3 regions of the Streptomyces sp. NPDC001222 genome follow, and region 1 is predicted to be linked to each of the others. Evidence: riboswitches for the same ligand, from Rfam matches in the RefSeq annotation. Region 1 holds a riboswitch; each other region holds the start of a gene.
The links. Region 1 has a riboswitch for thiamine pyrophosphate ahead of thiC (phosphomethylpyrimidine synthase ThiC). Riboswitches for the same ligand answer to the same signal wherever they lie in the genome.
Positions count from the first base shown of each region.

Region 1 (9,765 bases):
GCCTGACCGTGACCACGTACGGGGATGAACCTTTCACCTTCACCGAGTTCGCGTACTTCGCGGAGATGGCCCGGGCCGCCACCTCCGCGGCGCTCGCCCGGGGCTACGCCCTGGTCATCCTGCCCGCCACCTCGCGCCACGACGTGTGGTCCAACGTGGCCCTGGACGGCACCGTCGTCATCGATCCGTCCGACCAGGACCCGGTGGTAAGCGAGTTGGTCCGGCAGGGGTTACCCGTCGTCTCCGACGGCCGGCCCGCCGGCACCCTTCCGGTCACCGCCTGGGTGGACAACGACCACGAGGCCGCGGTCCTCGGCATCCTCGACCATCTGGCCGCCGCCGGCGCCCGGCGCATCGGACTGCTGACCGGCACCACGACGGACACCTACACCCATCTGTCCACGACCGCCTACCTGAACTGGTGCGAGCGCGTCGGGCAGGATCCGGTCTACGAGTCCTATCCCGCCCACGATCCCTGCGCGGGCGCCGTCGCCGCCGACCGGCTGCTGGCCCGCCCCGACCGCCCCGACGCGGTCTACGGACTGTTCGACCCGAACGGCACCGATCTGCTCGCCGCCGCGCGCCGCTACGGACTGCGCGTCCCCGAGGACCTGCTGCTCGTCTGCTGCAGCGAATCCGCCGTCTACGCGAACACCGAGCCGCCCGTCACGACGCTCTCCCTGAAGCCGCGCCGGATCGGTACGGCAGTGGTCCAGCTCCTCATCGACGCCATCGAGGGCATCGAGTCGGACCAGCCGGTCGAGCAGGTGATACCGACGGAGCTGATCGTGCGCACCTCGTCCCAGCGGCGGCCGCCCCGGACCACGGTCAGCCCGCCCCGGTCGCCCGAGCAGGGGTGAGAGCTCCGAACGAGACGGGCGCCCGGCCCGCACTCCCGATTCAGTTCGGAGCTCCGAGCCGTCGGTGGGGTGCCACGGGTCACGCACAGGCTGCCCGTGCGGGTGACGTGCAGACCGCCCGTGGGCGCGTGACGTACCTGGTCGCAGCGGAGAAAGCCCCACCCATTTAGGGCGAAAGCCGCGGCGCGGCGGGGTCCTTCCCCGATTCACCACCCCTGGGTCATCACATGGCGCGATCCGCATTCCTATGATGGGCCCACGACACCGCGGACCGCTGCGACCAGGCAGTCCGATGCGGTGCAGATGCGGCGCGATGGTGGAGGGGTCGATGACTCAGGGGGCCGGTCAGGGACCCGAGGCGGAGCGGGCGGCGACGTTGCGTGACTTCCGGGTGCCCGCATACGTCCACGAGACCGGTCCGTACGCGCAGAGCACGCCTCCCGGCGAGATCCCCGGACCGGCCGCACCCCCCGAGGCCTACCCCCACGACTACTCCGACGCGTACACGCCCACCGAGCGCGACCTCCCGGTCATCAACCGCGGCGACACGCTCCAGGTGACCGTCGACCCGGCGTCCGAGCCCGCCCCGCACCCCGCCGAAGGGCCCGGACCGCTGTTCGTGGTCGGGGACGTCCACGGCTATCTCGACCAGCTCGTGGCGGCGCTCCAGGAGAAGGGGCTCATCGACGCCCAGGGCAACTGGTCCGCGGGCACGGCCAGGCTGTGGTTCCTCGGGGACTTCACCGACCGCGGCCCCGACGGCATCGGGGTGATCGACCTGGTGATGCGACTGTCCGCGGAGGCGGCGGCGGCCGGCGGCTACTGCAAGGCGCTCATGGGCAACCACGAGCTGCTGCTGCTCGGCGCCAAGCGGTTCGGCGACACACCCGTCCACTCGGGCGCGGGCACCGCGACCTTCCAGGCGGCCTGGCTGCTCAACGGCGGTCAGAAGACGGACATGGACCGTCTGCAGGACCACCATCTGCAGTGGATGGCCCGCCTCGACGCGGTGGAGGAGGTCGACGGCCACCTCCTGGTCCACTCCGACACCACCGCCTACCTCGACTACGGCGATTCCATCGAAGCGGTCAACGACACCATCCACGAGACGCTCACCCGCAATGACCCGGACGAGGTGTGGGACCTCTTCCGGAAGTTCACCAAGCGCTTCTCCTTCCGGGACGAGGGCGCCGACGCCGTGCGGTCCCTGCTGGGGACCTACGGCGGCCGACGGATCGTCCACGGCCACAGCCCCATCCCCTATCTGCTGGGTGAGGTCGGCTCGGAGGAAGGCGACGACGCCTCGGGTCCGGTCGTCGAAGGTCCTCACGTCTACGCGGACGGGCTGGCGATCGCGATGGACGGCGGCGTGACCATGGCCGGAAAGCTGCTGGTCCAGCAACTCCCCCTGGATAGCTGAGGATTCACGGGGCAGGCATCTACCCGACGGGGGCCGTCCGAGGAATGCCCGGGCCGTGGGGCAATTTCTGGAAACCCCCTGTCACCGTGTGCCGTCGCCGCTCTACCATCGGCTTATCCGTAGCAGGCTCCCCTCCGTTTCTGCCCGACGGCTCGTCAGCATGCCGAGCCACCAGCCCTACGGAGCATCGGGGGATGCACATGAACAGCGTTCCGCAGCACCTGCTGAGCGAGGACCGCCAGGACTATGAGCGGGTCCTCGGCGAGGCGCTGCGCTCCGCACCACACCACCCGGATCTGGCCGCTGTGGGACAGCGGCTCAATGCCGAACAGCTGCGCACCATGGCGCTGAACGCCACCGCCCTCATCACCGCCGCGGCGGCCGCCGAATACCAGCACTATGTGCTGGTACGGGACCAAATGCGCTGCCCGGCACCATCCATCCCGCCCGTCCACGAGAGCACCGACGACAGCGACTCCACGGAACCGGACACGGACGGCCAGGGGCTCGCCGCCACGATGGGGGAGGCCACGGCGAGCGCCGGAGCCGGTGCCGTCGTCGCCGTCCTCGCACCGTTCCTCGCCGGCGCCGCCGCGGCGATCTTCCTGCTCGTGGGCTACATCCTCAAGATGGTCAACCCGCACCAGGCGTTCGCCCGGACCCTCCTGACCACCGGGTGGGTCTTCGGCGCGGTCACCGCGGCGGCGATCCTGGTCGCCGCGACCGGCCTGCTGCTGACCGCTCTGCGCAACAGCTCGTCGGCTCACGACGCCGACGCCCAGCGCGAGTTGATCGCGGAGGTGACCCGGGCCCGGGAGCTCTGGCACGCGGCCCTGCTGGAGCGCGGCATCCTGCCGTTCCTCCGCGAGGCGCTCGCCGACCCGGGCACGGCCGCGATGAGCCGGAAGGAACCGGAGACGGCTCCCAGCCGTATCCCGCACCTCGGCTACGACCGCCCGGGCTTCAGCAGTCCCGACAGTGGCCCCGCCGCGGGCCCGCGTCCCACCTTCAGCAGCCCGGACTTCACCAGCCCGGACTTCGGAGGCCCCGACCACCAGCCGGAGTGACGGGTCTCGCGCGACAACCGGCCGACCGTGCCGAGCAGGCGGCGCAGGGGCCCCTGGGGCCGCCCCACCCCCCAGGCCGTCCCTTGGACCGGCCCGGCCCGAACAACCTGCCGAAGCCCGGCCCGCCCCTCACAAGGGACCGCGGGCCGGAACTTCAGCCTGCGCCCGCAGCCGAGCGCATTATCATCATGGGCATGCCAGTCCGTCACAAGGTGCGCGCGATTCTGCTCGACGGTGAGCACCTGGTGTTCCTGCGCCGAGGGTGGCCGGACGGCTCCCCGTACTGGACGACCGTCGGCGGCAGCGTCGAACCCGACGACGCCGATCTCGAAGCGGCACCGCGTCGCGAGGTCATGGAGGAGATCGGGGCCACGATCGGCCCGTCACCGAGGTCCTGACGGTGACCGAACCGGGCGAGACCGTCACCGTCACCTGAGCGTCCCGGGCTGCCGGCGGACCCACTCACCTGTCGGGCTCAGTCCGCGAGCGGCAGATACACCCGGTTCCCGCTCGCCGCGAACTCCTTCGACTTCTGCAGCATCCCCTCGGCGATCTCCTGCGCCGACGCGCCCTCGGCCATCGCACCGCCGAAGCGCTGCGTGATGTCCTGGCTGATCTTCATGGAGCAGAACTTCGGACCGCACATCGAGCAGAAATGGGCCGTCTTCGCCGGCTCCGCGGGGAGGGTCTCGTCGTGGAAGTCGCGGGCCGTGTCCGGGTCGAGGGCCAGGTTGAACTGGTCCTCCCAGCGGAACTCGAAGCGCGCGTCGGACAGCGCGTCGTCCCACTCCTGCGCACCCGGGTGCCCCTTGGCGAGATCGGCCGCGTGGGCGGCGATCTTGTAGGTGATGACGCCGGTCTTGACATCGTCACGGTCGGGCAGGCCCAGGTGCTCCTTGGGTGTGACGTAGCAGAGCATGGCCGTGCCCCACCAGGCGATCATGGCGGCCCCGATGCCCGAGGTGATGTGGTCGTACGCCGGCGCGATGTCCGTGGTCAGCGGGCCGAGCGTATAGAACGGAGCTTCATCGCAGATCTCCTGCTGCAGATCGATGTTCTCCTTGATCTTGTGCATCGGGACGTGTCCCGGGCCCTCGATCATCGTCTGTACGTCGAAACGCCTGGCGACACGGCCGAGTTCCCCGAGCGTGCGCAGTTCCGCGAACTGTGCCTCGTCGTTGGCATCCGCGATCGAACCGGGCCGCAGACCGTCGCCCAGCGAGTAGGTGACGTCGTAGGCCGCGAGGATCTCGCAGAGTTCCTCGAAGTTCTCGTACAGGAAGGACTCCTTGTGGTGGGCGAGGCACCACGCCGCCATGATCGAGCCGCCACGCGAGACGATGCCGGTCTTGCGGTTCGCCGTCAGCGGCACGTACGCCAGGCGCACACCCGCGTGGACCGTCATGTAATCCACGCCCTGTTCGGCCTGCTCGATGACCGTGTCCTTGTAGATCTCCCAGGTCAGTTCCTCGGCCTTGCCGTCGACCTTCTCGAGCGCCTGGTAGAGCGGCACCGTGCCGATCGGCACGGGGGAGTTGCGCAGCACCCACTCACGGGTGGTGTGGATGTTGCGGCCGGTGGACAGGTCCATGACCGTGTCGGCACCCCAGCGGGTCGCCCAGGTCATCTTCTCGACCTCTTCCTCGATGGAGGAGGTCACCGCGGAGTTGCCGATATTGGCGTTGACCTTCACCAGGAACCGCTTGCCGATGATCATCGGCTCGATCTCCGGATGGTTGACGTTGGCCGGCAGTACCGCGCGGCCCGCCGCGATCTCCTCACGGACGACCTCGGGCGACACGTTCTCCCGGAGGGCCACGAACTCCATCTCCGGTGTGATCTCCCCACGGCGCGCATACGCGAGCTGCGTCACCGCGTTGCCGTCGCGACCGCGGCGCGGCTGACGCGGGCGCCCAGGGAACACCGCATCGAGGTTGCGCAGACCGCCACGCGGCGAGGTGTGCTTGATCCCGTCGTCCTCGGGACGGACGGGGCGGCCCGCGTACTCCTCGGTGTCGCCGCGAGCGATGATCCAGTTCTCCCGCAGCGGCGCGAGGCCCCGACGGACGTCGGTCTCGGCGACTGGATCGGTGTACGGGCCGGAGGTGTCGTACAGGGTGACCGACTGCCCGTTGGTGAGATGCACTTGACGGACCGGCACCCGCAGATCTGGGCGCGAACCCTCGATATACGCCTTGTGCCAGCCGATGGACTTCCCGGCCCCCTGGGGCTCTTCCCCCTGAGCGGAGGCAGGCGTGCGTACGTCCTTGACGGTCATAAGACCTACTCCCTACGCCGGCATTACCCGGTAACAGGTTCAGCGGTCGGCACAGCCGTCTCCACTCGCTGATGTTCCACGTGAAACATCGCGTCTACGGAGGTCAGCGCCCTCTCAGCCCGGTGCTCCGAGCTCCCGCGTGTGCAAAAGTCCCTTCACGCTAGCGTCTAATTGGGTGAGCTGAACAGTAGGCCCTGCGCCTTCTTGCGATGATCGGGCGGTGCCCCCGACGCAGCATCTCCCCTCGCACCCCTCGCCCGAGCCGCCGCACCACCACGGCCCGGACGACAGACACAGCCGCGCAGACGGGCACGGCCATGGGACCGGCGGTGGACACGGCCACTCCCACAGTCACAGCCATGGCCCCGCGGCTCCCGTCTCGCGGCATCTGCGCAGGGTCATCGCCGCGATCCTCATCCCGTTCACCGCGGCGGTCATCGTCGGTCTCGTGGTGCTGTGGCCCGGCGGGGTCCCGTCGCACAAGCGCTCCGGCGTCGGTTTCGACCGGCAGACCCAACAGGCCACGGTCACCACGGTCGAGGCGGTGGACTGCAAGTCCGTGAACGCCTCGGGTGGGGGCCCGATCGGCGACACCTCCCTCACCGGCGGCTCGTCGGCCCCGCAGACTCCGGCCGGCACCTGCAAGAAGGCGACCGTCCGCGTCGACACCGGCAAGGACAAGGGCCGTACGTTCACGGAGATCGTCCAGCCGGACCAGTCACGGCAGTTGCACCAGGGCGAGAAGGTCGTGGCCGCTTACGAGCCCTCCGCGCCCAAGGAACTGCAGTACTCGGTGACCGATGTGGACCGCAAGTTCCCCATGGCCCTGCTCGCCGGCATCTTCGCCGTAGCGGTGGTGGTCGTGGGCCGGATGCGCGGGGTCATGGCACTCGTCGCGCTGGCCGTCAGCTTTCTGCTGCTCAGCCTCTTCATCCTGCCCGCGATCCTGGATGGCTCGAATCCGCTGCTCGTGGCCGTGGTCGGGTCGAGCGCCATCATGCTGATCGCCCTCTATATGTGCCACGGACTCTCGGCCCGCACCTCCGTGGCGGTGCTCGGCACCCTCGTCTCCCTGTCGCTGATCGGTCTCCTCGGCTCGGAGTTCATCGGCTGGGCCGCGCTGACCGGCAACACGGACGACAGCACCGGCCTGATCCACGGCCTGTACCCGCACATCGACATGAGCGGTCTGCTGCTCGCCGGCGTCATCATCGGATCCCTCGGCGTCCTGGACGACGTGACCGTCACCCAGACCTCCGCGGTCTGGGAGCTGCACGAGGCCAACCCGACGATGGGCTGGCGCGGGCTGTACCGCGCGGGCATCCGCATCGGCCGCGACCACATCGCCTCGGTCGTCAACACGCTCGTCCTGGCGTACGCGGGTGCCGCCCTGCCCCTGCTGCTGCTCTTCTCGATCGCGCAGAGCAGTGTGCTCTCGGTCGCGGGCAGCGAGCTGGTCGCCGAGGAGATCGTGCGCACGCTGGTCGGCTCGATCGGGCTGGTCGCGTCGGTGCCGGTGACGACGGTCCTGGCGGCGATCGTCGTCTCGGCGGACCGCCCGGCCACGCTCGACGCCGCCCCGGCTCCCGTCCCGGCCCGTGGGGGGAGGGGGCGCCGCCGCAAGCACTGAGACTCCCTGCCACGCTCCAGCTCCATCCTGGACCTCAGCGAGGCCACCGGGACTTCACCCGGACCACCGCGATCCTCGCGGTCGAGGTCCGCAGAAGCGTTACGCCTGCCATCGCGCCCGTACCGCCGACGAGGAACCGTTACGGCGTGAGGAACCGTTCCAGCGCGGCACGCGGTCTCATCCCGCGCTCTGCTCCTCCGCCAGGATCCGGTCCAGTGCCTCGTCCAGATGCGCGTCGAAGTCGGCGAGGGAGCCCTCCTGCCCCAGCGGCACCAGTTTGTCGGTGCGGTCGAGGAATGCGACCAGAGGCGCCGCGCCGGACCGGAACAGTGCCCGGTCGGCGCCCACCTGGAGCCGGATCAGCACATCGCCGAAGATGTCCGGCTCGGCGGGCGCGATGTGCACATCGCCGTCGCCGCACGGCCGGCCCACCCCGTCCACCAGCAGTTCACGACCGAACGCCCACGTCACGGGGGCGTCACCGGGCAGATGGAAGGTCAGCCGCACCGCATAGGGATCACAGGTCTCGTAACACAGCTCCACCGGAATGCGGAAGGAGAGCTCCTCCGACACGAGAAAGCTCATCATGACCTCTGCCTGCACCGACTCGCGCATCGCCTACCCCGTCAGTAGCCGTCGACTGGCCAGGAATGATCCCCCTGACACCTGCTGGAAGTTTGCTGAAAGTGCATGGCAGATCACAAGGAGTGAGTTTTCAGATGCTGATAGAGATGGCGAGTGTCCCTGTCAGTGTGTCGATCTCCGACTGCAACCGACGGGCCGTCGGCAGCAGCCGGTCGGCCTGGTGGGAGGGCAGGGAGATGGCCACTGCGGCTGCCGTCGCGCCCGTGGTGAGGGGGACCGCCGCGCAGGCCGTACCGAGGGCGTACTCCTGGCGCTCGACGACCGGTTCCGCACGCTCCAGGTACTCCAGACGGCGCAGCAGGCTGCGATTGTCACGCAGCGTGTAGGGAGTGATCGGCCGCACCGGATAGCGGTCGAGATGGTCGCGCCGGGCCTCCTCGTCGAGCTGCGACAGCAGGCACTGACCGAGCGCGTGCGCGTGCCCGGTCTCGCGGAAGTCGGCCCACTCCTCGGCCGCCGGGATGCCCGGGCTGTCGGCAACACCGAGGACCTCGATCTCACCCTCGCGGTAGACCGCGTAGTAGACGGGCGCACCGATCGAATCACGCCATTGTGCGAGCGCGTCGTTCACCATGCCGCGACGTTTCTGCTGGGTCGCGCTGCCACTCAGCCGCTCGGCGGCCTCCCCGAGGAAGAACAGGCCCTTCTCACGGCGCAGATAACCCTCGTGGGTCAGGGTGCGCAGAAGGTGGTACGCCGTGGGGAGCGCCAGGCCGACCTCACGGGCCAACTGCTTGGCGGGGGCCCCGTATCCGTGGTCGGCGACGGCCTCCAACAGCCGCATCGCCCGCTGCACCGATCCGATCAGGGTGGTGGACTGCACCGGTGTCGGCGGAAGGTCTGCCTCCGCCGGTGAGGTGCGCCGCTGTGCGGGTGGGACGGTTGAGTGTGCGAGTGCGGTGCCAACCGTGGCCAAAGGTCACTCCCGGAGCACGAGGTCGGCCTCCCGTGGAAGAACACGGGAGGGGATGCACCGCGCGCGAGGCCTGCCGCGCGCCGGGCTCCGGACTTTAACGGCCTCCCACCGGCCGTCGATGACGTCCACGGGAAAACTTCCCCCGCCCGAGGGAACCTCAAATTCCTGTTACCGGCGGCCCCTTGCCGACCGCCGGCCCTGCCCTGTGCCGTCCCCGGAGCGGTCCCCGACCCGGTACGCCCCGGAGGGGTCCCCGGGCCCTCACGCCCCGGGGGGGTGGCTCACCAGTCGCCGCGTGACGACGAACTCGACATGAACTTCCGTACGACGTAGATCAGTCCGCCCACCAGAGCGACGAAGAGCAGCACCTTGAAGAGCAGCAGGACGACGAACCCGACGACGGTCGCTATCAGGCCACCGAAGACGACCAGGGCGATGACCGGCACCGCGATCCACTTCACCCACCACGGCAAACCCGCGAAGATCTCTCGCATCGCCCTTGTCCTTGTCTGTCCGCCCGTTGCCCCGCGCCTTTTCGGGGGCTCCCCAACCGGGTCGTTCCGTTCTGCTTCGATGCTAGGTCCGGTCGGGGGCCGAACGTGGGTCTCGCGCCCCTTGTCCTCCCCTGATCGTCCCCTGAGGGAACCCCGAGACGGGACTCAGCTCTCTGGCGGAGAGAACACCACCAGAACCCTCAGATCCTCGGTGATGTGGTGGAACTTGTGGGCGACGCCGGCAGGCACGTAGATGACGCTTCCGCGAGCGACCTGGGTGGTCTCCAGGCCCACGGTGATCGAGGCGCGGCCGCTGACGACGAAGTACACCTCGTCCTGCTGGTGCGGCTTCTGCGGGTCGAGCTCGCCCGCGTCCAGCGCGTACAGGCCGACCGACATGTTCCGCTCCCGCATGAACTGCAGATATGCGCCGTCGTTGGCGGCGCGCTCCGCCT
Region 1 is NZ_JBIAXT010000007.1:204,715-214,479, reverse strand. It holds gene ACFY2Z_RS13125 (LacI family DNA-binding transcriptional regulator) at 1-860, shown strand, start outside; gene ACFY2Z_RS13120 (metallophosphoesterase) at 1,189-2,280, shown strand; gene ACFY2Z_RS13115 (hypothetical protein) at 2,475-3,347, shown strand; gene ACFY2Z_RS13110 (NUDIX domain-containing protein) at 3,542-3,745, shown strand; gene thiC (phosphomethylpyrimidine synthase ThiC) at 3,823-5,625, opposite strand; TPP riboswitch at 5,618-5,774, opposite strand; gene ACFY2Z_RS13100 (YibE/F family protein) at 5,846-7,255, shown strand; gene ACFY2Z_RS13095 (SsgA family sporulation/cell division regulator) at 7,433-7,870, opposite strand; gene ACFY2Z_RS13090 (IclR family transcriptional regulator) at 7,971-8,723, opposite strand; gene ACFY2Z_RS13085 (DUF5326 family protein) at 9,098-9,310, opposite strand; gene ACFY2Z_RS13080 (cupin domain-containing protein) at 9,476-9,765, opposite strand, start outside.

Region 2 (9,765 bases), on a different contig from region 1:
GGTGCCTGCTCGGGCTGCAGTCTGACGGCGACATGGGTGCCGCGGAAGGTTCGTGCGGTCACCGTGCAGCGCAGTCCTTCGGAGACCGGCACGAGCCGTACTCCGGCGGGCCGTACGAGCAGTCCGCGCGGCCCCTGCGGGGAGCCCTTTGGGACGGGGACCTTGCCCCACGGCGTGTCCGCGGCCTCCCCGGAGACCGTCGCCTCCACCACGTTGTCGAAGCCGAGGAAGCGTGCCACGAACGCGTCCGCGGGCCGCTGCCAGACCTCAAGGGGTGTACCGGACTGGGCGATCCGCCCCTCGCGCATCACCACGACCCGGTCCGCGAGCGCGAAGGCCTCGCCCTGGTCATGGGTGACCGCGAGCACGGTCGTGCCCAACCGGCCGAACAGGTCCCGCAGTTCGACGACCAGGCGCTCCCGCAGCGACCGGTCGAGCTGGCCCAGCGGCTCGTCCAGCATCAGCAGCCGGGGTCGGGGAGCGAGCGCACGGGCGAGCGCGACGCGCTGCTGCTCACCGCCGGAGAGCGTGGCGACGGCCCGTCCCGCGGCCCCGGGCAGCCCGACGAGGTCCAGCAACTCCCTGACTCGTTCGTCCCGTTCGCCGCGTGAGACGCCCTGCATCCGCAGCCCGAAGGCGACGTTCCCGCCCACGTCCCGCTGCGGGAACAGCTGGTGGTCCTGGAACATCAGCCCGACCCCGCGCCGGTGCGCGGGCACCCCGGCCAGATCGCGTCCGCCGAGCACCACCCGCCCGGAGTCCAGCGGTTGCAGCCCGGCCACGGTCCGCAGCAGCGTCGACTTGCCGCCGCCGCTGGGCCCGAGCACGCACACCACCTCGTGCTCGGCGACCGCGAGGTCGACTCCGTCGAGCGCGGTGCCTCCCCGGAAACGTACGGTCGCCCGCTCAAGCGTGAGCATCGTCAGAACTCCCCCGTCCGATCGGTCCGCAACCGCTCCAGGACCAGCAGCGCCACCGCGCACACCACCATCAGGATCGTCGAAAGGGCCATCGCCTGGCCGTAGTTGAGGTCGCCGGGCCGCGCGAGCAGCCGCGCCACCGCGACGGGCAGCGTGGGGTTGCCGGGCCGGGCGATGAACACGGTCGCCCCGAACTCGCCCAGCGACACCGCGAACGCGAACCCGGCCGCGATCAGCAGCGCCCGCCGCACGATCGGCAGGTCGACCTCCCGCCACACCCGCCAGGGTGAGGCACCGAGCACGGCCGCCGCCTCCCGCAGCCGCTCGTCGACGGCCCGCAGCACGGGCAGCATGGTCCGTACGACGAAGGGGGCGCCCACCAGGGCCTGTGCGAGCGGCACCAGGATCCAGGAACCGCGCAGGTCCAGCGGCGGCCGGTCGAGGGAGATCAGGAACCCGAAGCCGACGGTCACGGCGGACACGCCCAGCGGCAGCATCAGCAGCGCGTCGAAGCCCCGTACCAGGCGGCCGGCGTCCCGGCGGGCGAGGGCCGCGGCGGCGAGCGAGCCGATCAGCACGGCGATGAGGGTGGCGGCGGCGGCGTACGCCAGGGAGTTGCCGATCGCGTTGACCGGCGCGACGAGGAAGGTGCCGCCGTCCGTGTGCGTGAGGGCCGCGTAGTACGCGAACCCGGACGCGTCGAGCGACCGGGCGACGAGCACGGCGAGCGGCAGGACGAGCAGGACGGCGACGGTGGCGAGGACCGAGACGAGCAGCGCCCACTGGCCGGCCCCGCGCGGTCTGCGCGCCGTGCGGGACGCGTCGACCAGCCGGAGCGCACTCTCCCGGCGGCGCACGGTCCAGGCGTGCACCAGGAGGATCGCGCCGACCGCCAGGAACTGCACGATCGTCAGCACGGCGGCCGTGGACAGGTCGAAGATCTCGGAGGTCTGCCGGTAGATCTCCACCTCCAGGGTGGAGAAGGTGGGGCCGCCCAGGATCTGCACCACGCCGAACGAGGTGAAGGTGAACAGGAAGACCATGAGGCCGGCGGCGGCCACCGCCGGGCCGAGGGCGGGCAGCGTCACCGTCCGCCATGCGGCGGCGCGGGAGGCGCCGAGCACCCGCGCGGCCTGCTCCTGGCGCGGGTCGAGCTGCGCCCACAGGCCGCCGACCGTGCGGACGACGACCGCGTAGTTGAAGAAGACATGCGCGAGCAGGATGGCCCACACGGTGGTGTCGAGCCGGACGCCCCACAGGTCGTCGAGGAGTCCGCCGCGGCCGACGAGCGCCAGGAAGGCCGTGCCGACGACCACCGTGGGCAGCACGAACGGGACGGTGACGACCGCGCGCAGCAGCTGCTTGCCGGCGAAGTCCAGCCGGGCGAAGACATAGGCGCCGGGCATCGCCACGAGCAGGGTGAGCGCGGTGGAGACGAGCGCCTGCCAGGTGGTGAACCACAGCACATGCCGGATGTCCGGCTGTGCGAGCACGTCCGCCAGGCGCCCGAGGCGCCATACCCCGTCGACGCGCAGACCGCGCGCGACGATCGCGGCGACGGGGTAGGCGAAGAAGACCGCGAAGAACGCGACAGGCAGGGCCATCAGCCCGAGGCGCGCCGCGGCGCCCCGGTTCGCCCGCTTCCTCGGGGTTACTTCAGTACGAGCGACGTCCACGACCTGACCCACTGGTCACGGCTGGCGGCGATCTTCGTCGGGGCCATGGTCTCGGGGTTCTTGGCGGCGGGCCCGTACTCGGTGAACTCGGCGGGCACCCGCGCGCCCCGCACGACCGGGTAGACGTACATGTTGAGCGGCATGTCCTCCTGGAACCTCCTGCTGATCAGGAAGTCGAGGAACGCCTTGGCACCCTTGGGGTTGTGAGCGTTGGTCAGCAGTCCGGCGAACTCGATCTGGCGGAAGCAGGTGCCGGTCGCGACGCCGGTCGGCGCGGTCGTGGGCCGCGGCTTGGCGTAGACGACCTCGGCGGGCGGGGAGGAGGCGTACGACACGACGAGCGGCCGGTCGCCGCCCGCCTTCCTGCCGCCGGCCGAACCGGAGAACTCCTGGTCGTAGGCCTGCTCCCAGCCGTCGACCACCTTCACGCCGTTGTCCTTGAGCTTGTTCCAGTACTCCTGCCAGCCCTTGTCGCCGTACTGCGCGGCGGTGCCGAGCAGGAAGCCGAGGCCCGGCGAGGAGGTGGCGGCGTTCTCGGTGACGAGGAGGTTCTTGTAGGCGGGCTTGGCGAGGTCGTCGAAGGAGGCCGGCGGGGCGAGCTTGTGGTCGGCGAAGTACTTCTTGTCGTAGTTGACGCAGATGTCGCCGTAGTCGATCGGGGTGACCCGGTTCTTGTCCCCGTCCAGCCGGTACTGCGCGCCGACCTGGTCGAGCCCCTTGGCCCTGTACGGCTGGAAGAGCCCGTTGTCGAGGGCCCGGGAGAGCAGCGTGTTGTCGACGCCGAAGAAGACGTCGCCCTGCGGGTTGTCCTTGGTGAGGATCGCCTTGTTGACGGCCTGACCCGCGTCGCCGTCCGGGAGGACCTTGACGTGGTAGCCGGACTCCTTCTCGAACGCCGCGATGACGCTCTTGGAGGCGGCCCATGAGTCGTGGCTGACGAGGGTCACGGTCTTGGGATCGCCGCCGCTCCCTGCGGTGGAGCCGGACGATCCGCACGCGGACAGCGTGACCATGCCCAGCCCGACGGCAACGGCCGCGAACTGCCTGCCGGTGATGCTCACTGAATTCCTCCTGGAGGTGACCAGGAAGAGACGCGGCCCCGCCCGGGAGCCCCGAAGGGCCCCGGGCAGGGCGCAACAGCTCGAGTGAAGACCGAACTTCCTACCCAGAATGACCTGGGCGAGGTTCAGAGGGTCTGCGGACTCTCCCGCACTCTCAGCGCTGTGGCGCTCCCCTGTCGGAATATGCAGATATGAACAGCCGTGAACAGCTATGACTGATTACGGACTATGAGATAGGACGACCATCAGACTACCGCTCGGTGGCCGCCAGCTGACCACACGCTCCGTCGATCTCCTGGCCCCGGGTGTCCCGGATGGTCACCGGCACTCCATGGGCGGCGATCGCCTCGACGAACGCCTTCTCGTCCTCGGGCCGTGACGCGGTCCACTTGGAGCCGGGCGTCGGGTTGAGCGGGATCAGATTGACGTGCACGGGCTTGCCCTTGAGCAGCCGGCCGAGCCGGTCACCGCGCCACGCCTGGTCGTTGATGTCCCGGATCAGGGCGTACTCGATGGACAGCCGGCGTCCGGACCTCTCGGCGTACTCGAACCCGGCGTCGAGGACCTCGCGCACCTTCCACCGCGTGTTGACGGGCACGAGAGTGTCACGCAGCTCGTCGTCCGGCGCGTGCAGCGAGATCGCGAGACGGCACTTGAAGCCCTCGTCGGCGAAGCGGTGGATGGCCGGCACCAGGCCTACGGTCGACACGGTGATCCCTCGCTGCGACAGCCCGAGCCCGTCCGGCGCGGGGTCGGTGAGGGCGCGGATGGCGCCGACGACGCGCTTGTAGTTGGCGAGAGGCTCGCCCATGCCCATGAAGACGATGTTGGACAGCCGCGCCGGGCCGCCGGGGATCTCACCGTCGCGCAGCGCCCGCATGCCGTCCACGATCTGGTGCACGATCTCCGCGGTGGACAGGTTGCGGTCGAGGCCGGCCTGACCGGTGGCACAGAACGGGCAGTTCATCCCGCAGCCCGCCTGGGAGCTGATGCACATGGTGACCCGGTCGGGGTAGCGCATGAGCACGGACTCCACGAGCGTCCCGTCGAAGAGCCGCCACAGCGTCTTGCGGGTGGTCTCCTCGTCGGTCGACAGATGCCGTACGACCGTCATCAGCTCCGGGAGCAGCGCCTCCTGGAGCCTGCCGCGCGAGGCGGCGGGGATGTCGGTCCACTGCTCCGGCTCGTGCGAGTACCGCGCGAAGTAGTGCTGCGAGAGCTGCTTGGCGCGGAACGGCTTCTCGCCGATCGCGGCGACCGCCTCCTTGCGCTCGGCGGGCGTGAGATCGGCAAGATGCCGCGGCGGGGTCTTGGCTCCGCGCGGCGCGACGAAAGTGAGTTCTCCGGGCTTAGGCATGGCGTTACCAGTGTCGCAGATCCAATCGGGTGACCTGGGCTGTCCCTTCGGGCGGCCGTCATCGGTCGTCGTTGCGCGTCGAGACCGACCACCCTCGGACGGCCCACGGACGGCCCACGGACGGCCCGGGCAGGGTGCCCACCGAGTTCTGCGCTCCGGTAGCGGAATGGGGCGGCACCGCCCAGGCAAGATGATGTTCACCACGCGAACATCCACCGGACTCGTACACGCCAGGAGCGACAGCTACGGTCCGCCGGTGTTCGACACGTGATGATCGACCAGAGCTGAATCGGTCGACGTCACACCAATGGGGAGGGCTTATGGGTTCCGGAATGCGAACGATCCGCATCGGCGCGGTGAGCGTGGGGGTGGCACTGACGCTGGGTGCGGTGACAGCGCCCGCAATGGCACAGGCGCAGCGGACCGCGGTGGCCGCCCCGACACAGACCGCGGACGCCCCCGCGCCGACGGGACTCGCCTACACCTATGACGCCGCCAGCCAGACCGTGACGGTCACCTGGGACCCCAAGGACCCCGCGGACACCGTCACCCGCAACTACCGCCCGGGCTTCTGCGGTCCGACGCCGCAGAACCCCTGCTTCGTCTCCTCGCAGGTCATCCTGGGCAACTCCTTCTCCTTCAAGAAGGCACCCGGCACCGCTCCCGCCTACGTCAAGATCTACGCCGAGAACGCCACCCACCGACTCACCGGCTCTCAGATCCTGACCGTCACCGTCTGATCAGGTGCTCCACGGCCGTAGCCGGCCACTTCGAAAGCGGCGTTCAGCGGCTTGGCGACGTTATCGTCCCACCGGTTGCCGCAGCCGCCCGGGGACGGCGAGTGCCGAAGGGCCCGCCGTCCCTGTGGACGGCGGGCCCTCGGTGAATGGATCGCGCGGGGAGACGATTCCTCAGCCGCTGCCGACGAAGAGCACGAGCAGCAGCCAGACCACCGGAGCGGTGGGCAGCAGGGAGTCGAGCCGGTCCATGATGCCGCCGTGGCCCGGCAGCAGCGTGCCCATGTCCTTGATGCCCAGGTCACGCTTGATCATGGACTCGCCGAGATCGCCCAGCGTGGCGCTGGCGGCGACGGCGAGACCCAGCAGCAGGCCCTCCCACCACGTGCCGCCGTCGATCAGATACTGCATGCACAGCGCCCCCGCCCCCATGGCGAAGGCCACCGCTCCGACGAGGCCCTCACGGGTCTTTCCGGGGCTGATGCGCGGAGCGAGCTTGTGGCTGCCGAACCGCCAGCCGACCGCGTAGGCGCCCGTGTCGCTGACGACCGTCAGCAGCAGGAAGGTCAGGACGCGCTGCGGGCCGTCGTCGGCCGCCAGCATCATGGCGACGAACGTGGCCAGGAACGGCACGTAGAACGCTGCGAAGACACCCGCCGTGACGTCCTTGAGATAGCCGTCCGGTGGTTCCGTCATGCGCCAGACCAGGACCGCGAGCGCGGTGAGTGCCATCGCCACCCAGGCACCCTCGGCGCCTCGCACATACCCGGCCACGACCATCGCCGCGCCGCCGACCGCGAGCGGCACGAGGGGCGCCTTGATGCCCTTGCGCTCCTCCAGCCGCTTCGTCAGCTCCCACAGACCCACCACGACGGCGACCGCGACGACACCGACGAACACGGCCTTGACGATGAACAACGACACGACGATCACGACGCCGAGCCCGACCCCGACCCCTATGGCCGCGCCCAGGTCGCGGCCCGCGCTCTTCTTCTGCGGCGCGGGCGCCGGCTGCTGGGCGTCGGGCATGGGCTCCGGATTCTGCGAGGCCGCCCAGTGGGACGGCGCCTGCGGCGTGTCGTCGCGGAACAAGGGGCCGCTCAGCCGAGCGGCCCCCCGGTCGTCATCCTGGTCTCCGCCTTGTGCGGGCACGTCGGGCACGATGGGCATGGGGCGAGTCTGCTGGGCGCCATGCGCATCGTGCGCGGGACCCGCCGGGCCGGTCCGCCGGCCCGAACCCGCGTCGCTGGGCCCCCAGTACCCGGCCTGTGGCGGCGCCCCCCAGGAAGAGTCGTTCATCAGACCTCGAGAAGCTCCGCTTCCTTGTGCTTGAGCAACTCGTCCACCTGCGCGACGTACTTCGCGGTGGTGTCGTCGAGCTCCTTCTCCGCACGACGGCCCTCGTCCTCGCCGACCTCGCCGTCCTTGACGAGCTTGTCGATGGCGTCCTTGGCCTTGCGGCGCACGGAGCGGATCGCGACCTTGGCGTCCTCGCCCTTGCCCTTGGCGACCTTGATGTACTCGCGGCGCCGCTCCTCGGTGAGCTCGGGGAACACCACGCGGATGATGTTGCCGTCGTTGCTCGGGTTGACGCCCAGGTCGGAGTCGCGGATCGCCTGCTCGATGTTGCGCAGCGCGCTCTTGTCGAACGGCGTCACCACGGCCATGCGCGGCTCTGGCACCGAGAACGAGGCCAGCTGGTTGATCGGCGTCGGTGCGCCGTAGTAGTCGGCCACGATCTTGTTGAACATCGCCGGGTGCGCACGACCGGTGCGGATCGCGGCGAAGTCCTCCTTGGCGACCACGACGGCCTTCTCCATCTTCTCCTCGGCCTCGAGGAGGGTCTCTTCGATCACCACTTGCTCCTGCGTGTCTTGAGTAGGCCCGGCAGCTGTCACTCGTCGGTCCGCGGCCGGCTGCGTCGCGTCTTCTTCCTGCACGGTTCCGGACCGGCAGGTCATTGTCCATCCCCCGGTCAGGGTGCGCCGCCCCAAGGGGCGCCCGCACCGGTCGGCGTCGGGTCAGCCCCGGCTGCCTTGGTCTCCCACGAGTGTGCCGATCTTCTCACCCTTGACGGCCCGGGCGATATTGCCCTCCGCCAGCAGCTCGAAGACCAGGATGGGCAGCTTGTTGTCCCGGCACAGCGTGATGGCGGTCATGTCGGCGACCTTGAGGTCGCGGGTGATGACCTCCCCGTAGCTGAGCGCGTCGAACTTGACGGCCTCCGGGTTGGTCTTCGGGTCGGAGTCGTAGACCCCGTCCACACCGTTCTTGCCCATGAGCAGGGCCTCGGCGTCGATCTCCAGGGCACGCTGGGCGGCGGTCGTGTCGGTCGAGAAGTACGGCATGCCCATACCGGCGCCGAAGATGACCACGCGGCCCTTCTCCAGATGGCGCACGGCACGCAGCGGGATGTACGGCTCGGCGACCTGACCCATGGTGATGGCGGTCTGCACGCGCGAGTCGATGCCCTCCTTCTCCAGGAAGTCCTGGAGGGCGAGGCAGTTCATGACCGTGCCGAGCATGCCCATGTAGTCGGAGCGGGCCCGGTCCATGCCGCGCTGCTGGAGCTCGGCGCCGCGGAAGAAGTTGCCGCCGCCGATCACGACGGCGATCTGGGATCCGTCGCGCACCACAGCCGCGATCTCACGGGCGATGGCATGCACCACGTCCGGGTCGACGCCGAGTCCGGTGCCGCCGGAGAACGCCTCTCCGGACAGTTTCAGCAGAAACCGGCCGCGTACTTTGCCGTCGTCGCTCTTCTCGGGCTTGGTGGTCATTGAGATCCCGCCTCTTTCACGTGTTGCACATACGAAGAAGGCCATTGCCGATGGGGTGTGTTTCGCATCCCATGCACGGCAATGGCCTCCTCGTCATATCTGCGTCCCTCACGCGCGCGTGCGGGACGGCACACGCGCATGACGCGGACGGCTGCTTTCGACTTTCGACCCTATCCGGGTCTTCCGTCGATCGCGGTACGGACTCAGATGCCGACCTTGATGCGCGTGAAGCGCTTCAGGGTGACACCCGCCTCGTCCAGAACCTTCTGGACGGACTTCTTGTTGTCCAGCGCGTACGGCTGGCCGAGCAGCGTGGCGTCCTTGAAGAAGCCGTTCAGACGACCCTCGACGATCTTGGCGATCGCGGCCTCGGGCTTGCCCTCGGCGCGGGTGGTCTCCTCGGCGATGCGGCGCTCGGACTCGACGACCTCGGCCGGGATCTCCTCCTGGGAGAGGTACTTCGGCGCGAAGGCGGCGATGTGCTGGGCGACGCCCTTGGCGACCTCGGTGTTCGGCTTGTCCAGCTCGACGAGGACACCGATCTGCGGGGGCAGGTCGGGCATCGTGCGGTGCATGTAGGCCGTGACGAAACCGTCGGAGAACTGCGCGAAGCGGTCCAGGACGATCTTCTCGCCGAGGTTGGCGTTGGCCTCGTCCACGAACGCCTGGACGGTCTTGCCGGGCTCGATCTCGGAGCCGAGCAGGGCCTCGAGGTCGGCCGGGGAGGTCTTGGCGACGTGCTCGGCGATCGCCTGGGCGACGGCCTGGAACTTCTCGCCCTTGGCGACGAAGTCCGTCTCGCACTTCAGCTCGACCAGGACACCGGAGGAGTTGTCGTCGGCGATGATGGAGACCACGGCGCCGTTCTCGGCGGAGCGGCCCTCGCGCTTGGCGACGCCCTTCTGACCCTTGATGCGGAGCGCCTCGACGGCCTTCTCGACGTTGCCCTCGGCCTCGTCCAGCGCCTTCTTGCAGTCCATCATGCCGGCGCCGGTCAGCTCACGGAGCTTCTTGACGTCGGCGGCGGTGTAGTTCGCCATGATCTGTGAATCTCTTCTCGGAGTTCGAAGTCTCGAAGTCGGCGGCCGCCACGTGTCGCACGAGCGGCCGCCAAAGATCTACGGGCTACGAAGATCTAAGGGCTGCGGGTGAACGGCGGATGGCGCGATCGGCGCCACCCGCCCTCACATCAGCCGAACGGCCCTGAGGTCAGGCCTGCTCGCCCTCGGCAGCC
Region 2 is NZ_JBIAXT010000060.1:9,036-18,800, forward strand. It holds gene ACFY2Z_RS40035 (ABC transporter ATP-binding protein) at 1-920, opposite strand, end outside; gene ACFY2Z_RS40040 (ABC transporter permease) at 923-2,596, opposite strand; gene ACFY2Z_RS40045 (thiamine ABC transporter substrate binding subunit) at 2,572-3,609, opposite strand; TPP riboswitch at 3,737-3,842, opposite strand; gene rlmN (23S rRNA (adenine(2503)-C(2))-methyltransferase RlmN) at 3,908-5,014, opposite strand; gene ACFY2Z_RS40055 (hypothetical protein) at 5,347-5,754, shown strand; gene ACFY2Z_RS40060 (phosphatidate cytidylyltransferase) at 5,926-7,050, opposite strand; gene frr (ribosome recycling factor) at 7,050-7,607, opposite strand; gene pyrH (UMP kinase) at 7,773-8,531, opposite strand; gene tsf (translation elongation factor Ts) at 8,735-9,571, opposite strand; gene rpsB (30S ribosomal protein S2) at 9,741-9,765, opposite strand, start outside.
Region 2: linked by a shared signal. The riboswitch ahead of ACFY2Z_RS40045 (thiamine ABC transporter substrate binding subunit) and the one ahead of thiC (phosphomethylpyrimidine synthase ThiC) in region 1 are both predicted to bind thiamine pyrophosphate.

Region 3 (9,765 bases), on a different contig from region 1:
GAGATCGACGCGGGTGACCTCGCCCACGAGACGCTGTACTGGAACGCGTGGTGGTGGGGCGGTACCTGCAGGAGTCAGGTGCACCTGCACAACAAAGCCGCGCTGGCCTGCGTCCCGTTCGACGAGCAGGACATCGAAGAAGGCTTCAGGTGGCGGCACTACGACGAGGCGGGGGAGGACAGCTGGAGCTATCTGCTGGGCGGCTGGGCGTACATCGGAGGTGAGCCCTGGTTCGGGAAGCGGGACTCCAAGGTGGATCCCAACGCCCACGGGTACCAGTATTCGATCGAACCCGATGACAGCGGTCCCAATGAGCCCAGCTACCACGTGAACCATACCGACAGGCTCATCGCGTGGTTCCTCCACAGCGGTGACAGACGGCCGTACCTCATCCAGGTCTACAACTACCAGGGCGGCTACTCGCCGGGACGGCCGGAACCGTACAACGACGTCTGCAACTTCGAGACAGGGCTGAGGAAGTCGGACGTCTCCACCTCCAGCGAGCAGTGCGGCGCGGCGGACGGCACGACGTGCAACGTGATGGTCGTCGGCGACTCGATCAGCAACGGGTACGAGGGCGACAGCACATGGCGGTACCGGCTGTGGGAGTGGGCCCAGGACCAGAACTGGCAGGCCCGTTTCGTCGGACCGCTGACCGGGACCGAGAAGCAGAACGCGGCGCACCCGCCGGAGCCGCCGCCGCTGGTGGAGGACGCCGCTGACCCGCCACCGGCGCAGCCCGACCCGTCGCAGTTCACCGGCGCCTACGCCCAGAGCGACGCCCCGGGCTTCGTCCAGGGCGATTCGGGCCACTACGCGATGTGGGGCCGCGCCCTGGGGCAGGACGTGGGCACCATCGAGCTGGTCATGGCCGCCCAGGGCGCCCAGGGGCATCTGCCCGACGTGCTCCTGGTCGAGCTCGGCTTCAACGACATCGGCTGGCAGGGCGCCGGTGCCGGCCTGGTCGACACCATGAAGAAGTTCGTGGACAACGCCCGCAACGCCAACCCGCATGTGAAGATCGTGCTGGCCAACGTCCCGCAGCGCACCACACTCGGCGACGCCAACCCGCAACTCCCGCAGCGCACAAGGGACTACGACGCCGCCCTCGCCCAGGCGGCACCCGACTGGTCCACCCCGGACTCACCGGTCGTGATCGCCGACATCGACAAGGCGATGGGCTGCGACCCGTCCTCCAAGACCTGTGCCACCGCCTACGACGGCCTCCACCCCAACCCACTGGGCGAGTACCGCCTCGCGGCCGCCTTCGGCACCGCCCTGCACGACGCGTTCGGCATCGGCACGGCGGCGCCCCAGGCCCCGGCGAGCGTTCCCGACCGGCAGGTGACCGCACCCACCAACCTGGTGTTCGACGGCAGCCAGCAGGGTGTCACCGTGACCTGGGACAAGATCGTCGGCGCGCACAGTTACGACGTGCAGTGGCGGGAGGTGGTCGACGGCGCGGAGAAACCCTGGGAGGACGCCGTCCCGTCGGCCCAGTTCAACCGGTGGGATCTGCCCTGGCAGTTCAGCTTCCAGCCGGTCGACGGCCACCGCTACGAGGTGCGGGTGCGCGAGGTCGCGGGCGACGCCGACGACCTGAAGTCGGCCTGGTCGCAGCCGGTTTCGGGCATCGCCCACCCGACCACGCCCAAGCCGCCGGACGAGGTGACCGCCCACGCCGCGGAGCCGGGGGGAATCGACGTCAGCTGGACCCCGGTCCACGACGACTCCCTCACCCGCTACGCCGTCTACGTCTACGACACGGACACCCCGTTCGTCTTCGCCAAGGTCTACGGCTACGCCCCGACGGTGAGCCCGCTGCGCCGCATCACCGGCCTGACCCCTGGCCACCACTACCAGGTGTACATGTGCAGCTGGAACGCGTCGGGCGAGGGGATGCCGCACATCGCGGAGGGAACAGTGGTGCCCTGACGGCGACCGCAGGCCCGGGCGGGGGCCGGGCCTGCGGGTCGGGGCGAGCCGTCGCGCGGGGTCCGGGTCAGGACCGGGTCTCGGCGCGGTCGGTCGTGCCCCACAGCGTGTGGAAGCTGCCCTCGCGGTCGACACGCCGGTAGGTGTGGGCGCCGAAGTAGTCGCGCTGCCCCTGGGTGAGCGCGGCCGGCAGGCGCTCGGCGCGCAGGGAGTCGTAGTACGACAGCGCCGCCGAGAACGCCGGCACGGGCACGCCCCGACGGGCCGCGACGGCGATCACCTCGCGCCACGGCACCTGCGCGTCCGTGATCTCCGCCGCGAAGCCCTCGTCGGACAGCAGACTGACCAGGCCCGGGTCCGCGGCGTAGGCGGCGCGGATACGGTCCAGGAAGGCGGCCCGGATGATGCAGCCCCCGCGCCAGATCCTGGCGACCGCGCCGAGGTCGATGGTCCAGCCGAACTCCTGTGCGGCGTCCAGGATCATCTTCCAGCCCTGGTCGTAGGCGATCAGCTTCGACGCGTACAGGGCCTGCTCCACCTGCGCGGTGAAGCGCTCGGCCTCGTACGGGGTGAGGTCCGAGCCGGAGCCGCCGGGCAGTCCGCGGTAGGCGTCCCGCAGCGCGGACTGGCCGGAGGCGGCGCGGGCGAAGGTGGCCTGGGCGATGGCGGTCACCGGGGAGCCCAGCTCCAGCGCGGTCTGCACGGTCCAGCGCCCGGTGCCCTTCTGCCCGGCGGCGTCGGCGACCACGTCCACGAACGGCTTGCCGGTCGTCGCGTCCACGTGGGACAGCACCTCGGCCGTGATCTCGATCAGATAGGAGTCCAGGCGCCCCTTGTTCCACTCTCGGAAGATCTCGGCGATCTCCGCGGGAGAGAATCCGGCGACCTGGCGCAGCAGGTCGTAGGCCTCCCCGATGAGCTGCATGTCGGCGTACTCGATCCCGTTGTGCACCATCTTCACGAAGTGTCCGGCGCCGTCCGTGCCGACATGCGTCGTGCACGGCTCGCCGTCGACCTTCGCGCTGATCTTCTCGAACATCGGACCGAGCGCGGCGTACGACTCCGGTGACCCGCCGGGCATGACGCTCGGCCCGTTGAGCGCGCCCTCCTCGCCGCCGGAGACACCCGCGCCGACGAAGTGGACACCGCGGTCGCGCAGGGACCGCTCACGGCGCCGGGTGTCCGCGAAGTGCGCGTTGCCACCGTCGATGATCATGTCACCGGGCTCCAGGAGCGGGGCGAACTCCTCGATCACCGCGTCGGTGGCCGCGCCCGCCTGCACCATGATCATGAGGCGGCGGGGGCGCTCCAGCGCCGCCACGAAGTCCTCGGCCGTCGCGGCGGCCACGAACGCGCCCTCGTGCCCGAACTCCTCGACCAGTGCCTTGGTTCTGGTCGGGGTGCGGTTGTGCACGGCGACGGTGTACCCGTGCCGGGCGAAGTTCCGGGCCAGGTTGCGGCCCATCACCGCGAGTCCGGTGACGCCGATCTGGGCGGTCGCCTGCATGCTGTGCTCCTTGGGTCCGGATCCGCCCCGGCCCGCGTGTCCGGCGGGTGCGGCGGATGTCGCTCCGTACGGCTTGTGCCGCTGTACCGGTCAAGTACGGACGAGGGGGCACCGGTTGCTCACCGCAGGGGCGGGATCTGGAGGAAGGCCGCGTCGGCCGCGGGGCGAATGCGGTGCTCACGTCCCGACGACATGGAGGGAGGCCCACAGCGCGACCACCGCCGCCGCCAGGGCGGTCGGCACCGTGATCGCCGCGAGCCGGGTGAACTCCCTGAGGTCCACGCCATGGCTGTGCTGATGGACGATGCGCCGCCACAGCAGCGTGGCCAGCGACCCGGCGTAGGTGAGATTGGGGCCGATGTTCACGCCGAGCAGCACGGCGAGCACCGCGCCGGGCCCGGACGGGACGGCCAGCGGCAGCAGGACCAGGACCGCAGGCAGGTTGTTGATCACGTTGGCCAGCAGGGCCGCCAGCGCCGCGATCCCCAGCAGGGCGGGCAGTCCGGTGCCGCCCGGGATCAGCCGGCCGAGGGCGTCCGAGAGGCCGTTGTCGACGACCGCGCGCACCACGATGCCCAGGGCCAGCACGAACGCCAGGAAGGACGGCGCCGCCGCCCGCGCCACCGTGAGCGGGGTGGCCCGGCGCCGGACGAGCGCCCGGCCGGCGAGGACCAGCGCTCCGCCCAGCGCCGACCACGCCGGGTCGATGCCGACCGCCGAGGCGACCACGAACCCGGCGAGCGTGCAGGCGACGGTCACCAGCGCGAACAGCGGCAGGTGCGGCGGTTCGCCGGGCTCCTCGGCCGTGGCAGCGGCCGCGAGGTCACGGCGGAAGAAGCGCCGGAAGACGACGTACTCCGCCGCGATGGCCACCAGCCACGGCAGGGCCATCAGGGCGGCGAAGCGGGTGAAGCTCAGCCCGGCCGCGCCGAACGCGAGCAGATTGGTGAGGTTGGAGACGGGCAGCAGCAGCGAGGCCGTGTTCGACAGATGAGTGCAGGCGTACAGATGCGGCTTCGGGCGCGCGCCCATCCGGGCCGCCGTCGCGAACACCACGGGGGTGAGCAGCACGATCGTGGCGTCCAGGCTGAGCACGGCGGTGATCACCGAGGCGAGCGCGAAGACGGCCGTCAGCAGCCGGCCGGGACGGCCCGCCGCCCAGCGCGCCATCCATGCGCCGCAGGCCCGGAACAGCCCCTCCGCGTCGCAGAAGTGCGCCACCACCAGAACGGCGGCCAGAAACCCGACCACCGGCCCCAGGCGCTCGGCCTCGGCCCGCGCGTGGTCCAGCGAGAGTGCGCCGGTCGCCACCACGATCCCGGCGGCGGGAACCGCCACGACCGCCTCCGGCAGCCCGAAGGGACGGATCACCGCGCCGGCCAGCACTGCGATGAGCAGAAGGACGGAGAGGGCCTCGGCGAGCGGGGTGTTCAGGGTGCGGTCCTTACCTTGAGCGGGGGCGGGGCCTTGAGCGGGCCGGTGCTGCCCTTCCATCACACCAGGCCGTTCACGGTCCATCACACCAGGCTCGACGGCCGGCTGCGGCACGCCGGGCCGGACGGCCGGGCGCGGCCACGCGAGGCCGGTGGGTCGGCTCCGGGGCGCCAGTGCGGTGGGTCGGCTTCGGCGCGGCAGGCCGGTCAGCGTGACTCGGCGGAAGGTGCCCGCGGGTATCCGCGCGCCACCGCCGTCACCGTCCTCCCTGCTCCCGCAGCCGCCACCCGTGGTCCACCGGCCCGATGCCGGCGCCCAGTGCGAACCCCGCCGCGATGGCCGCCGTGACGTACTCCTTGGCCCGGCGGACCGCGTCGGGCACCGTTAGGCCCTGGGCGAGCCCGACCGCGACGGCCGAGGCGAGCGTGCAGCCCGTGCCGTGGGTGTGCCGGTTGTCGTGGCGCTCGGCGCGCAGCCAGTGCTCCTCTCGGCCGTCCGTCAGCAGGTCCACGGCCGCCCCGGGCAGATGCCCGCCCTTGACCAGGACCCATCGGGGCCCGTACGACAGCAGGTGCTCGGCCGCGCGGCGCATCCCCGGCTCGTCGGTCACCCGCAGCCCGGTCAGCTCCGCGACCTCGTCCAGATTGGGCGTGGTGACCGTGGCGAGCGGCAGCAGCCGGGTGCGTACGGCGTCCAGCGCGTCGTCGGCGAGCAGCCGGTCCCCGTGCTTGGAGACGCTGACCGGGTCCACGACGACCGGGGCCGCCTCATCGGTGAGCAGATCGGCCACCGTCGTGACCAGCGTGGGCGAGGCGAGCATGCCGGTCTTGACCGCCTGGACGCCGATGTCGTCGACGACGCTGCGGTACTGCGCGCGGACCGCCTCCGCGGGCAGTTCCCAGGCGCCCTGCACCCCGACGGAGTTCTGCGCCGTGACCGCGGTGATCACGCTCATGCCATGGGCGCCGAGCGCCAGCATCGTCTTGAGGTCGGCCTGGATCCCGGCACCGCCGCCGGAGTCGGATCCGGCGATCGTGAGCACACGGGACGGCGCGGTCATGCGCGACCCTCCTCTCGGGTCTGGGTGGTCTCTCGGTGCTCCCGGGCCTGCCGGGCGCGCAGCGGCGCGTACACCGCGAGCGCCACCACGAACGCCACGTAGTACGAGATGTCGGCGCCGTGCAGTGTGTGGGCGACTGGGCCCACGTACAGTCCGGTGTCCATGAACGGCACCGCCGCGGCGAAGGCGACGGCGAACGCCAGCACCGGGAGCCAGGCCGGCCGGGGCCGGGCCGCCTCGGCGGCGAGATCGATGCGGCTGCCGCGCCGGGCGAGCCAGTCCACGACCACGATCGCCACGAACCCGGGGATCCAGTAGCTCACGAACAGCAGGACGTTCTGGAAGCGGGCCGTCGTGTCGGCCGCGTGCATCCACAGCACCAGTGGGAAGCCGAGCAGCACGGCGAGCGCGGCCGCCGCCGGGCGCGGTATGCGCACGCCCACGGTCTGCAGCGCCAGGGAGCCGCTGTAGTCGTTCATCGCGTTGCTGCACAGGGCCGCGAGCGCCACGGCCAGCAGTCCGAAGGCGCCCGCCGTGCCGCCGCCCAGCAGCGTGTCCACCCCTGTGGCCGTCTGGTCGGTCAGCGCGGACGCGCCCCACAGCCCGAGGGCCTGGACGGCCACGTAGGACACCACGAGCCCGAGCAGCGTGCACCAGAACATCCGGGAGCGGGACGTGGCACGCGGCAGATAGCGGCTGAAGTCGCTGGCGTACGGGGCCCAGGACAGGGCCAGACTGAGGGCGATGGTGCTGGTCAGCACGAACGCGCCCGCCCGGTCGGCGCCGTGTGCGCTGCCCGTCGCGGCCACCTGGACGCTGCCGGACATCCGCAGGGCGATCAGCGTGAAGGCGGCCGCGAGCACGAAGGTCATGACGATCTGGAGGCGGTGGATGGCCTCGTAGCCGAGGACGCCCAGGGCCCCCTGCGCCAGCATGATGACGAGGACACCCAGCCAGAACGGCCAGCCGCACAGCCGCGCCAGCGCGTCCCCGCCGAAGAGCCCGATCAGGGCGTCCCAGGCGACCGACGACAGCCACTGCAGCACACCGGGCAGCGCGACCGCACGCCCGAACGCGAGCCGGGCGAGGGGGAGCTGCCCCGCGCCGGTGCGACTGCCCCAGGTGCTCAGATAGGCGGTGGGCACCGCGCCGATCAGTGTGCCGAGGACGACGGCGGCGAGCGCGGTGGTGAAGTCAAGGCCGAGCGCGATGCCTATGGTGCCGGTGAACACACCGGTCATGGTCAGATTGGGTGCGAACCACACGGTGAACAGCCGGCCCGCGCCGCCGTAGCGATGGGTCTCGGGGACCGGTTCGATGCCGTGCCCCTCGATCCGGAGATCGCCGGGAGCGCTGGGCATCCGGCCGTCGAAGACGGCTCGCCGGCTGTCGGCGGGCAGCCCGCCGGGAACATGCGCCAAAGGCATGAAAGACATCCCTCCGCCAGTACGAACTGGTTCAGGTTCGACGGGTGTGATCTCAGCCCCTGGCGGGGCACCCCGTGTCCGGTACGGCGGCAAGGTTAACCCGAGCCCTGGGATGTGCCATACGGAAGGGCCACTGCCGGATCCTGCAGCGGCCCTTCTGCTCTACGACGTGCCGTGTCAGCGCCGGGTGTAGATGAAGCCGGTCTTGTCGACCTCGTCGCCGGAGCGGCCGTGGAATCCGGCGATCTGCCAGCCGCTGGGCGCCGTGCGTGTCACGCAGTCGGAGGTCGTGGTGCCGCCCGCCAGGCTGTTTCCGAGATTGGTCGTGAACTTGGCGTAGAAGATCCTCGTGTGGCCGTCGTACTGGCCCTCGCACAGCTGCGCGCTCGTCACGTACTCGCCGCTGCCCAGGGTGAGGGACGAGGCCGTGCCGCCGGTGCCGCCGTGGGCGAGCGTGGTGCCGTTGCTCAGTGTCAGGCCGATGCGGTCGACGCGGGAGCCGCTGCGCAGGGTGATGCTCGTGGCGCGCGCGCCCGCCGGGACGCTGTCGATGTCGTCGAAGTAGTCCCCGTGCGGCCCGCCGAACTGGTCACTGAGCTGGAAGGCGGAGTTGCGCGACCAGCCGAACGTCGCGGTGATCGGGTCGTGGTCGGAGAGCATGAGCCCGTCGTCGGTGAGGAACTTCGCGTGCTCGTTGTTGTACGAGGTGGCGTTCAGTGAGACGAGCGTGCTGCCCCGGTAGAGGACCTTGTCGACGACCTCGCAGCTGTTCGTGGCCGCGTTCTCGTCGCAGACCAGCGCGTCGCTGCCCTTGGCGGGCGGGGTGCCGCCGCGTATGAGCTGGACCCAGGCGTCGGTGAGGCCGTTGGCCGCGGCGAACTCCGCGATGGTGTCACCGGAGCGGGTGTAGCGGGTGTTGGTGTCGCCCATCACCACGACGGCGTCGCCCGCGGAGTGGGTGCGGATGAAGTCCGTCAGCTGGCTGAGGTTGTCCGCGCGCGAGGCCAGGTCGCCGGCGTTCGTCCCCGCGTTGGTGTGCAGGTTGTAGAAGTCGACGTACACGCCCTCGGCGAGCCGCTCCCGCATGAACGTGAAGCCCTTGGGGGTGAGGCAGTCGCCCGAGTCGTACTGGCACGAGTTCCAGTGGACGCGCTCGAAGTCATCGGTGTCGTACGGCAGGTCGGACAGGGTGTTGAGGCCGCTGCCGATGCCGGCCCCGCCGCTGGTGGGCGTGCGGTAGGGGTGTGTGTCGGAGGCGTACAGGTAGGAGTGGTAGTTGAAGTCCTCCTGCACATGGACGATGTCGTACGGGCCGAGCCGCCCGCCGATCGTCGTCGTGCTCGACTGACGGGGCGTCGGGGCGCTGGAGAGGCCTTCGGGGAGGCCCGCGACGTTGTAGCTGAGCACGCGGAACGTGCCCGAGTCGGCCGCCTGAGCGGCGGGTGCGGCGGTGGTGAGTCCACCGAACACGGCGGCCGTCGCCGCGAGGGTGGCGAGGAGTCTGCGCATGGGGGTACGGCTCCTGGGGTGACGAGGGGGATGTTGCGCGCATGCCAAAACGCAGCGGCCAACGTAGCGGCCGAAGCTGTGAGGGAATGCGCTTTCTGCCGCTTCGGGCAAGACTTCACCCAACGGTCGCCCCAGCGTCGACGACGACCCTAGGCCGCGTGTTCCAGGACCTCCTGCGCCACGTTCTTGTCCAGAGCCGCACGCACCAACGCGGCCGACAGCACGGCCGGTTCGGTGTCCCCGGCGAGCCGCACCAGCCGCTGCGGGTCCTTGGGCAGACCGAGCCGCTCCGCCCCGGACAGGGCCTTGGCGTCCAGATAGGGCCCCACCTCCGGCCAGACCCGCTGCACCTCCCGCAGAAAGATGTCGGCCCCCGCCGGCCCCATCCCCGGTATCTCCTGGAGCAACCGGCGCAGCTCAGGAACGTCCCCGTGCGCCTCCTTCCGCATCCGCCGCAGATCGCCACCCCAACGCTCCGTCAACAGCTCGGCGCCGTCGCCGAGCTGGGTCGCCGTGCGCTCGTCGTAGCGCCGGTAGCCGCCGCGCCCCAGCGCGTCCACGCGCTCCTGCCAGTCGGCCCCGGCCATGCGCCGCGGATCCCGCAGACCCGCCTCCTGCAGCGCCCGCACCGTCTCGAGGGCGATCGAGGTGCGGATGCGGGCGCTGAGCAGCAGGGACATCAGCAGCAGCCGATAGAGCGGCTGCGGGGTGTCCTTCAGCGGGATGCCGGCCTCCTCGGCATACGTGTGACCGTGCTCGCCGAGCAGTTCCGCGACGACACGGTCCGCCTTGTCCTGGCGAGGCACGGGGTCTCACCGCCCCGGCCTGAGCGGGTCGTGGCCGATCGTCATCAACCGGTGGCGCCGCTCGTCGTCCACCACCTCGGGCTCGTT
Region 3 is NZ_JBIAXT010000052.1:23,119-32,883, forward strand. It holds gene ACFY2Z_RS38765 (GDSL-type esterase/lipase family protein) at 1-1,935, shown strand, start outside; gene gndA (NADP-dependent phosphogluconate dehydrogenase) at 2,003-3,442, opposite strand; gene ACFY2Z_RS38775 (arsenic transporter) at 3,620-4,936, opposite strand; gene thiD (bifunctional hydroxymethylpyrimidine kinase/phosphomethylpyrimidine kinase) at 5,133-5,936, opposite strand; gene ACFY2Z_RS38785 (purine-cytosine permease family protein) at 5,933-7,363, opposite strand; TPP riboswitch at 7,355-7,448, opposite strand; gene ACFY2Z_RS38790 (jacalin-like lectin) at 7,541-8,872, opposite strand; gene ACFY2Z_RS38795 (endonuclease) at 9,022-9,678, opposite strand; gene ACFY2Z_RS38800 (DUF3140 domain-containing protein) at 9,685-9,765, opposite strand, start outside.
Region 3: linked by a shared signal. The riboswitch ahead of ACFY2Z_RS38785 (purine-cytosine permease family protein) and the one ahead of thiC (phosphomethylpyrimidine synthase ThiC) in region 1 are both predicted to bind thiamine pyrophosphate.